DNA from 2 places in the Pseudomonas sp. AS2.8 genome. Region 1 is predicted to be linked to the other one. Evidence: predicted binding sites of a transcription regulator. Region 1 holds the regulator's gene; the other holds the start of a gene.

What was found. The regulator sigma-54, encoded in region 1, starts transcription at its own class of promoters, with help from an activator protein. The targets are predictions, from matches to a motif close to ANTGGCATNNANNTTGCTNT.
Region 2: the regulator sigma-54 is predicted to act here: its motif matches at 2,327-2,346, upstream of FHR73_RS02865 (circularly permuted type 2 ATP-grasp protein).

What each region holds. Positions count from the first base shown of each region.
Region 1 covers NZ_JACHVV010000002.1:867,549-872,332, forward strand. Annotated here, with positions in the region: gene lptB (LPS export ABC transporter ATP-binding protein) at 1-519, shown strand, start outside; gene FHR73_RS10985 (RNA polymerase factor sigma-54) at 622-2,121, shown strand; gene hpf (ribosome hibernation-promoting factor, HPF/YfiA family) at 2,212-2,520, shown strand; gene ptsN (PTS IIA-like nitrogen regulatory protein PtsN) at 2,539-3,003, shown strand; gene rapZ (RNase adapter RapZ) at 3,005-3,859, shown strand; gene FHR73_RS11005 (HPr family phosphocarrier protein) at 3,891-4,163, shown strand; gene FHR73_RS11010 (superoxide dismutase) at 4,230-4,784, opposite strand, start outside.
Region 2 covers NZ_JACHVV010000001.1:619,520-624,303, reverse strand. Annotated here, with positions in the region: gene FHR73_RS02870 (alpha-E domain-containing protein) at 1-825, opposite strand, end outside; gene FHR73_RS02865 (circularly permuted type 2 ATP-grasp protein) at 888-2,297, opposite strand; gene FHR73_RS02860 (ribonuclease E inhibitor RraB) at 2,555-2,896, opposite strand; gene speE (polyamine aminopropyltransferase) at 3,001-3,852, opposite strand; gene FHR73_RS02850 (PLDc N-terminal domain-containing protein) at 3,949-4,161, opposite strand; gene mtnC (acireductone synthase) at 4,267-4,784, opposite strand, start outside.

The DNA.
Region 1 (4,784 bases):
CTGCCCATGCATGGCCGGGCCCGCGCCGGGATCGGCTATCTGCCGCAGGAAGCCTCGATCTTTCGCAAGCTGACCGTGGCCGACAACATCCTCGGCATCCTGGAAACCCGCAAGGACCTGGACAAGGCCGGCCGCCTGCGCGAGCTGGAAAGCCTGCTGCAGGAATTCCACATCACCCATATCCGCGACAACCGCGGCATGAGTCTGTCGGGTGGTGAGCGGCGCCGCGTCGAGATCGCTCGCGCCCTGGCCACCGCGCCCAAGTTCATCCTGCTGGACGAACCCTTCGCCGGCGTGGACCCCATCTCGGTGGGCGACATCAAGCAGATCATTCGCCACCTCAAGGCCAAGGGCATCGGCGTGCTCATCACCGACCACAATGTCCGGGAAACCCTGACCATCTGCGAAACGGCCTACATCGTTAACGACGGCCAGCTCATCGCCGAAGGTACCGCCGAGGAAGTCCTCGCCAACGACCTGGTCAAGGAAGTCTATCTGGGCCACGAATTCCGCCTCTAGGCAAACCCGGGGAAACAAGGCATATAATTTGCTAACGCTCGCAGGGTTCGCGAGGTTCGGTGGCGCTGTTCGCGTCGGTAGACAAGGTGTATTTCCGCAGCCATGAAACCATCGCTAGTCCTCAAGATGGGCCAGCAGCTGACGATGACGCCGCAGCTGCAACAAGCCATACGTCTGCTTCAGCTCTCGACGCTCGACTTGCAACAGGAAATCCAGGAAGCCCTGGAATCCAATCCGATGCTGGAACGTCAGGAAGAAGGTGAAGACTTCGACCAGAGCGAAGCCTCGAGCGAAGGCGATGAGAGCTCAGGCTCGGGCAACCTGGAAACCACCTTCAAGGAAACCTCGGTCGCCACCAACGAGATGGCCGACGAATCCGAGTGGAGCGAGCGCATCCCCAGCGACAGCGAGCTGCCGGTCGATACCGCCTGGGAAGACATCTACCAGACCAGTGCCAGCAGCCTGCCCAGCAATGACGACGACGAGTGGGACTTCACCACTCGCACCTCGGCGGGCGAGAGCCTGCAGACCCACCTGCTCTGGCAACTCAACCTGGCACCCATGTCGGATCTCGATCGCCTGATCGCCGTGGCGATCATCGACGGCATCGACACCGACGGCTATCTGCAGGAGAGCCTCGAAGATATCCATGCTTCCCTCGATCCCGAGCTGGAAGTCGATCTCGATGAAGTCGAGGTGGTCCTCAGGCGCGTCCAGCAATTCGAGCCGGCCGGGGTCGCCGCGCGCAATCTGCGCGAATGCCTGCTGATCCAGCTGGCCCAGCTACCGGCCAACCTCCCCCTGCTCGGCGAGGCCAGGCGCCTGGTCAGCGATTACCTCGACCTGCTCGGCAGCCGCGACTATGCGCAGCTGATGCGGCGCATGAAGATCAAGGAAGACGAGCTCAAGCCCGTCATCGAACTGATCCAGACGCTGCATCCGCGCCCCGGCTCGCAGATCGAATCCGGCGAAGCCGAATACGTGGTGCCGGACGTCATCGTCCGCAAGCACAACGAGCGCTGGCTGGTGGAGCTCAATCAGGAAGCCGTGCCGCGCCTGCGGGTCAATCCCCAGTACGCCGGCTTCGTCAAGCGCGCCGACAGCAGCGCCGACAACACCTATATGCGCAACCAGCTGCAGGAAGCCCGCTGGTTCATCAAGAGCCTGCAGAGCCGCAACGAGACCCTGATGAAGGTGGCGACCCAGATCGTCGAGCACCAGCGCGGTTTTCTCGAATACGGCGAAGAGGCGATGAAGCCGCTGGTCCTGCATGACATCGCCGAGGCGGTGGGCATGCACGAATCGACCATCTCCCGGGTGACCACCCAGAAGTTCATGCACACCCCGCGTGGCATCTACGAACTCAAGTATTTCTTCTCCAGCCACGTCAGCACCGCCGAGGGGGGCGAATGCTCCTCCACCGCGATCCGCGCGATCATCAAGAAATTGGTGGCGGCGGAAAACGCGAAAAAGCCGTTGAGTGACAGCAAGATCGCTGGTTTACTGGAATCGCAAGGTATACAAGTCGCTCGTCGCACGGTGGCTAAGTATCGGGAATCCCTGGGTATCGCTCCGTCCAGCGAACGCAAGCGTCTCATCTGACGCGTCCTGATGTGTGACCGTGCTTCGTTCGATCCTTGTCATGTCGGCGAGCAGCTTCGCCGATGCAGCCCGGCAATAAGGAGAAGCGGTATGCAAGTCAACATCAGTGGCCATCAGCTTGAAGTGACAGAAGCCCTGCGTGACTACATCGGCGAGAAACTCGCCCGCCTCGAACGGCACTTCGACCGTATTACCAACGTCCAGGTCATCCTGGAAGTGGACAAGCTCAAGCAGAAAGCCGAAGCCACCCTGCACGTCGCCGGCGCCGCCGTGGTTGCCAATGCCGAGCACGACGACATGTATGCCGCCATCGATCTCCTGGCCGACAAGCTCGACCGCCAACTGATTAAACACAAGGAAAAATCGATCGAACGCCAGCAGGGCGTCGGCGTCCGCTGAGGTTTCGATCGCCGCTTTATGATCAGACTCGAAAACATCCTGACCCCCGGCCGCACCCAGACGGGTGCGCCGGGTGGCAGCAAAGCCGCTGTACTGGAACGCATCGCCGAGCTGGCCGCGCAGGAACTGCCCGGCCACGACGCGGCGCACATCCATGAATGCCTGATGGCGCGCGAGCGCCTGGGCTCGACCGGTTTCGGCAATGGCATCGCCATTCCCCACTGCCGCCTGGCGGGTCTGCAGCAACCGCTGTGCGTGCTCTTCCACCTGCAGCAGCCGGTGGACTTCGATTCCCTGGACGGCGCTCCGGTAGACCTGGTGTTCGTCCTCCTGGTCCCGGAAGCCGCCACCGAGCAGCACCTCACCCTGCTACGCCAGATCGCCGGCATCCTCGATCGCGCCGACATCCGCGAGCGGCTGCGCAAGGCGAGGGACAGTCAGGCGCTCTATCAGATCGTCGTCGAGGCCCAGAGCGGACACTGACATGCACCTCATCATCGTGAGCGGACGTTCCGGGTCGGGCAAGAGTACGGCGCTCAACGTGCTTGAGGACAATGGCTTCTATTGCATCGACAACCTGCCGGCCAGTCTGCTGCCCGATCTGGCCCAGCATGCGCTGACCGACATGGAGCGCCCCCAGCCCAAGGTCGCCCTGTCCATCGATGCGCGCAACCTGCCCAGTCAGTTGCAACGCTTTCCCGAATTGCTCGAACAGGTGCGCAGTCGCAACATCCGCTGCGACGTCCTCTATCTGGACGCCGATGACCAGGCGCTGCTCAAGCGTTTTTCCGAGACGCGCCGCCGGCATCCGCTGTCGAACCAGGAAAGGTCCCTGGCCGAAGCCATCCATGACGAGCAGGTGCTGCTGTCGCCCATTGCCGACCTGTCCGACCTGAAGATCGACACCACCCATCTCAATCTCTATCAGCTGCGCGACATCCTCAAGTTGCGCCTGCTGAACGCGCCGGAGCCCGGCACCGCCTACCTGGTGGAATCCTTTGGCTTCAAGCGCGGGCTGCCAGTGGACGCGGACATGGTGTTCGATGTGCGCTTCCTGCCCAATCCCTACTGGAAACCGGACCTGCGCGACTTTTCCGGACTGGATGCCCCGGTACGCGACTATCTCGAGCAACAGCCCGAGGTAGAGACCCTGTACAATGACATCCGCGATTACCTGGTGAAGTGGCTGCCGCGTTTTGCCGCCAACAACAGGTCCTATGTGACCGTGGCCATTGGCTGTACCGGTGGTCATCACCGTTCGGTCTATCTGGCCGATCGCCTGGGTCGCGAACTCAAAGACCTGCTCAAGAACGTCCAGATTCGTCACCGCGATCTCTGACGCCCGTTTTGTTTCGACAAGGACAGACTCAATGCCTGCCCAACAGATCACCATCATCAACAAGCTGGGCCTGCACGCCCGTGCGGCTGCCAAGTTCGTCGGCGTGGCCGGCCGCTATCCTGCCAGCATTCGCGTCGGCCGCAGCGGCGAACCGCCCGTGGACGGCAAGAGCATCATGGCGGTCATGATGCTGGCCGCTGGCAAGGGCACGGTGCTGCAACTGGAAACCGAGGGTGAACAGAGCGACGAGGCCATGCGCGCCCTGGTCGAGCTGATCAACAACTACTTCGACGAAGGTGAGTGATCAGCCCTGCTCCAGCGTTGCCCAATAAGAAAGCCGCCCGAGGGCGGCTTTTTCATTGGGCGTCGATCAGGCGTTCAGCGCCGTGTCGTAGCGACGGGACACTTCCGGCCAGTTGATGACGTTGAAGAAGGCACCGATGTACTCGGGACGGCGGTTCTGGTAGCGCAGGTAATAGGCGTGCTCCCAGACGTCCAGGCCGAGGATCGGGGTGTTGCCGGTCATCAGCGGGCTGTCCTGGTTGCCGGTGCTCTCGACCACCAGCTTCTTCTCGGGGGTGACGCTCAGCCAGGCCCAGCCACTGCCGAAGCGGGTCAGGGCAGCCTTGGTGAAGGCTTCCTTGAAGGCATCGAAGCCACCCAGCTGGGACTCGATGGCTTCGGCCAGGGCGCCTTCGGGCTTGCCACCGGCGTTGGGGGCCATCACGGTCCAGAACAGGCTGTGGTTGGCATGGCCGCCACCGTTGTTCTGCACGGCGCCGCGCTTGTCCTGGGGCAGCTTGTCCAGCTGGCGAACCACGTCTTCGGCCGACAGGTTGGCGAACTCGGTGCCTTCCAGCGCCGCGTTCAGGTTGTTGATGTAGGTCTGGTGGTGCTTGGTATGGTGGATTTCCATGGTCTGGGC
Region 2 (4,784 bases), on a different contig from region 1:
CTCGAGCCCCGCGGCCAGGCGCTTGGCCTCGCGGCCGTTCTCGCCAGGCAGACTGGCCAGTACCCGGTGCAACTCGATCACGCAGGCCAGCAGCGAACGGGGCAGGTCTTCCTGCAACAACAGCAGCTCCGCGCCGTTGCGCACGTTGAGGGCATCGCGATAGAGCTCGGTATAGGCCTCGAAGGCGCTCAGGGCGCGCAACAGGGCACTCCACTGATAGAAGCCGCGGGCGGAGGCATCGCTGATGGCTTCCGCCTCCTCCTCCCCCAGCACCTGGTAGCGGGCGTCGAGCATGCGCAGGGTGTTGTCGGCGCGCTCGACGAAGGTGCCCAGGCGGATGAAGCGATAGGCGTCATTTCTCATGATGGTGCCGACGGTGGCGCCACGGAACAGGTGGGACCGCTCCTTGACCCATTCGCAGAACCGGCTGATGCCGAAACGGATCAGGCCGGTGACGGCGATCTCGCGCATCTCCAGCCAGGTGGAGTTGACGTTCTCCCACATGTCGGCGGTGATGCGCCCACGCACCGCGTGGGCATTGCTGCGCGCGGCCTGCAGGCAGCAATAGATGCTGCCGGGGTTGCGCTCGTCCAGGGCGAAGAAGTGCAGCAGGCGCTCGGGGTGCAGGGCCCCGTGCTTTTCCCGATAGTCATCCAGGGTGCCGGTGATGAGCAGTGGCATGGCCAGTTCATCCAGCCCTCCGCCCTGCCCGCTCTGCGGCATCATCGACAGCGAATAGCTGACGTCCAGCATCCGCGCGAGATTCTCGGCGCGCTCGAGGTTGCGGGACATCCAGTACAGATCGGCAGCGGTACGACTCAACATGGTGGGGTCGCCTTTCAAAGGTCCTTGCGGGGCCGCCGGAGCGGCCGCTGTTCTGTGGCGATCTAGTCCTGGACCACCCAGGTGTCCTTGGTGCCGCCGCCCTGGGAGGAATTCACCACCAGCGAGCCTTCGCGCAGGGCGACCCGGGTCAGGCCACCGGGCACCAGGCGCGTCTTCCGCCCGGACAGCACAAAGGGCCGCAGGTCGATGTGCCGCGGCGCGATGCCGTTCTCGACAAAGGTCGGGCAGGTGGACAGCGACAGGGTCGGCTGGGCGATGTAGGCGCTGGGATTGGCCTTGAGCCGCGCGCGGAAGGCTTCGATTTCGGCGCTGCTGGCGGTGGGGCCGACCAGCATGCCGTAGCCGCCGGAGCCATGGACTTCCTTGACCACCAGCTCGGGCAGGTTGGCCAGGACATGGGATAACTCGTCCGGCTTGCGGCACTGCCAGGTGGGCACGTTGTAGAGGATCGGTTCTTCGCTGAGATAGAAGCGGATCATCTCCGGCACATAGGGATAGATCGACTTGTCGTCGGCCACCCCGGTACCTATGGCATTGGCCAGGATGACATTGCCGGCGCGATAGGCGGCCAGCAGGCCGGGCACGCCGAGCATGGAGTCCGGATTGAAGGCCAGGGGGTCGAGGAAGGCGTCGTCCAGGCGACGGTAGATGACATCGACCTTGCGAAAGCCCGAGGTGGTGCGCATGAACACCTGTTCGTCGCGCACCAGCAGATCGGCGCCCTCGACCAGCTCCACGCCCATCTCGCGCGCCAGGAAGGCGTGTTCGAAGTAGGCGCTGTTGAAACGTCCGGGGGTGAGGACCACCACCGTGGGGTTGTTGACCGGGGTGGAGCTGCGCAGGGTATCCAGCAGGATGTTCGGGTAGTGGTCGATGGGCGCGATGCGCTCCAGGGTGAACAGCTCGGGAAACAGCCGCATCATCATCTTGCGGTTCTCGAGCATGTAGGACACCCCGCTGGGGGTGCGCAGGTTGTCTTCCAGCACATAGTAGGCACCGTCGCCATCGCGCACCAGGTCGACCCCGGCGATATGGGCGTAGATGCCATTGGGCAGGTCCAGCCCCTGCATCGCCAGCTGGTACTGGTCGTTGGCCAGCACCTGCTCGGCGGGGATGACCCCGGCCTTGATGATGCGCTGGTCGTGATAGAGGTCGTGGAGAAAGAGATTCAGCGCCTGGACGCGCTGGATGCAGCCGCGTTCGATGATCTGCCATTCGCTGGCGGGAATGGCGCGCGGCAGGGCGTCGAAGGGAATCAGGCGCTCCGTGCCCTGTTCGTCGCCATAGAGGGTGAAGGTGATCCCGGCGCGATGGAACAGCAGATCGGCTTCACGCCGCCGCTGGGCCAGGAGTTCCGGGGGTGTCTCGCTCAGCCACTGGGCATAGCGACCATAGTGCGGTCGACATTGTGCCTGGACGTCATACATCTCGTTATACAGTTGGCGGCTCATGCCGATCTCCTTGTCACCCACGGTGCAGCTTCGCAAGCCGCGTGCCAGCGCAAGAAGCTTGTAGATCAAGCGTTTGCAGGGCGGCGGGTCGCGCGGTGCACCAAAGCCAGGCACGTAAGCGTGCGCATGCACCGCAACGTTTCCGTCATGAGCCTAAGACGGTGCGCCAGGCGGAAAGTGCGATGATTGAGCGGCGGAGTGATTTCAACGGAAGAGACGGACATCCCTGGCGGGATGCCGCCTCGGGGCGCCCGGGATCAGGCGGAGCTGCGGCTGACTTCCTGGGTGACGCCCCAGCCATCGAGCTGACCCCCCAGGGGTACCACCACCGCCTCGAGATCGCTCTCGAAATCGTTGATGGTGGCATGGGTGGCGAACATCACCTTGCTGACCTGCAGATGCCAGCCACCCTCTTCGTGGAGCATCACCTGGGTGTTGAGGGATTCGCCATGAAACTGGTCCGCGGCAATGCGGGCCTTGCCTTCATCGGCGAAGATGGCGAAGAAGTCGATGGGATGGAAGCGGGCGAAGTCGAAGCCGCCCTCCTTCATCCGTTGCAGCAGGTTCAAGCTCACATCATCGGCAAACGACAAGGACATGGGACAACCCTCCTCTGGTTCGGATGATCTTCTCGCCGGGTCGTCGCTACCGACGTCCGGCGAGTCGCGGCTGAGAACTCGAACGGTGCCGCGACCGCCAGGGCTTACGCCTTGCCGATGGCCTCCAGCACGTATCGAGGTAGAGCAAAGGCAGCAGCATGCAGCTCCGGGGTGTAGTAACGGGTCTGGATGCCTGTATCACTGTAGCGCTGCGCCAGGGTTTCGGCATCTTGCCGACGCAAGGTCGTGTCCTTGCTGCCCCAGGCGAGGGTCATGACGCCCCCTATGTAGGTAGGCACCGCTGACAGATAAAAGTGCCAGTCGGCGAACAGCCCGGACATGCGGCTGGCCGTGGTCCTGACCTCCTCCAGCTGAAGGAAGGGCGTACCGTTCTGGGCCACCATGACACCGCCTTCGTTCAGGCAGCGATGGCAGGCCTGGTAGAAGTTCTCCGAGAACAGCACCTCCGCCGGGCCGATGGGATCGGTCGAGTCGGAGATGATGACGTCGTAGCGCTCGGTGGTGTTGGCGACGAAGTTCATGCCGTCGTCGATCACCAGCTTCAGCCGCGGGTCGTCGAAGGCGCCCGCCGAATGCCCGGGGAAGTGCTCCTTGCACATGGCCACCACCGAACCGTCGATCTCGACCATGGTGATGTGCTCGACGCCCTGGTGCTTGGCCACCTCGCGCAGGATGCCGCCGTCGCCACCGCCGATGATGAGCACTCGCCTGGGCGCCGGATGAGCCAGCAGGGGCACGTGGGTGAGCATCTCGTGATAGATGAATTCGTCGGCTTCGGTGGTCTGGATGACGCCATCCAGCGCCATGACCTTGCCCAGCACGGCGTTCTGGAAGATCACCAGGTGCTGGTGCTCGGTGCGCACCTCGTGAAGCATGCGCTCGACGGTGAATCGCTGACCGTAGCCGTCGTAGAGGGTTTCCAGGTAGTCGCTCATGTCGATCTCCGCAGGTGGCTGGCCGAGACAGACAATGCCCGGCCAAAAGCCGGGCATTGTAAGAGCTGGATGTGACAGGCTCCAGCGTTGTGCTGGCTAGCCCTTGTGCGTGGGCGCCGTGGCCGAGCGATTGCCGCGCGGTCCGGCGGCGGCCCAGGCGATCAGGCCGATCACCGGCAGCACGATGATGAGCACCGTCCAGCCGATCTTGGCGTTGCTGGTGCTGTCACTGCGGATGACGTTGACGATGGCCCAGATGTCGAGCAGGAAGACGATGAAGCCCAGTACACCGCCGATGGTGGAATTGATCATGTCGCGACTCCCGTTGCGAGGACACAGGTCTCGTCAATTGGGACTGGCGATGAGGGCGTCGAGTTCGGCCGGCTCGCTTGGCAACGGGGCCGGCCGGGGGCTTCAGGCGAAGGCGGCGAGATCGATGTCAGCGAAGGACGCCACGCACGGATGATCGCCCAGCTGGCCACCGGCACGCACCAGCCCGCAGGTCGGCAGGCCCGCCTGGCGCGCGGCATCCAGCTCTTCCACCACGTCGGAAAGGAACAGCAGTTCCGCCGGCACGTGGGTGGTGGCCGAGGCGATGCGCGCATAGGACGCGGCGTCGCGCTTGCCGCCGGTCAGGGTATCGAAATACCCGGAAAACAAAGGCGTGAGGTCGCCATGCTCGGAGCAGCCGAAGATCAGCTTCTGCGCCTGGATCGAACCCGAGGAATAGACGTACAGCGGCAGCCCGGCCGCGTGCCACTGGCGCAGGGCCTGGACGGCGTCGGGATAGACGTGGCCCTTGAGGGTGCCGGCGCGATAGCCCTGCTCCCACACCTGACCCTGCAGCGCCTTGAGCGGCGTGGCCTTGCGGTCGGTGGCGATCCATTCCAGCAGGATGGCGATCACCCGCTCCACGTCGGCGTCCAGCTCGC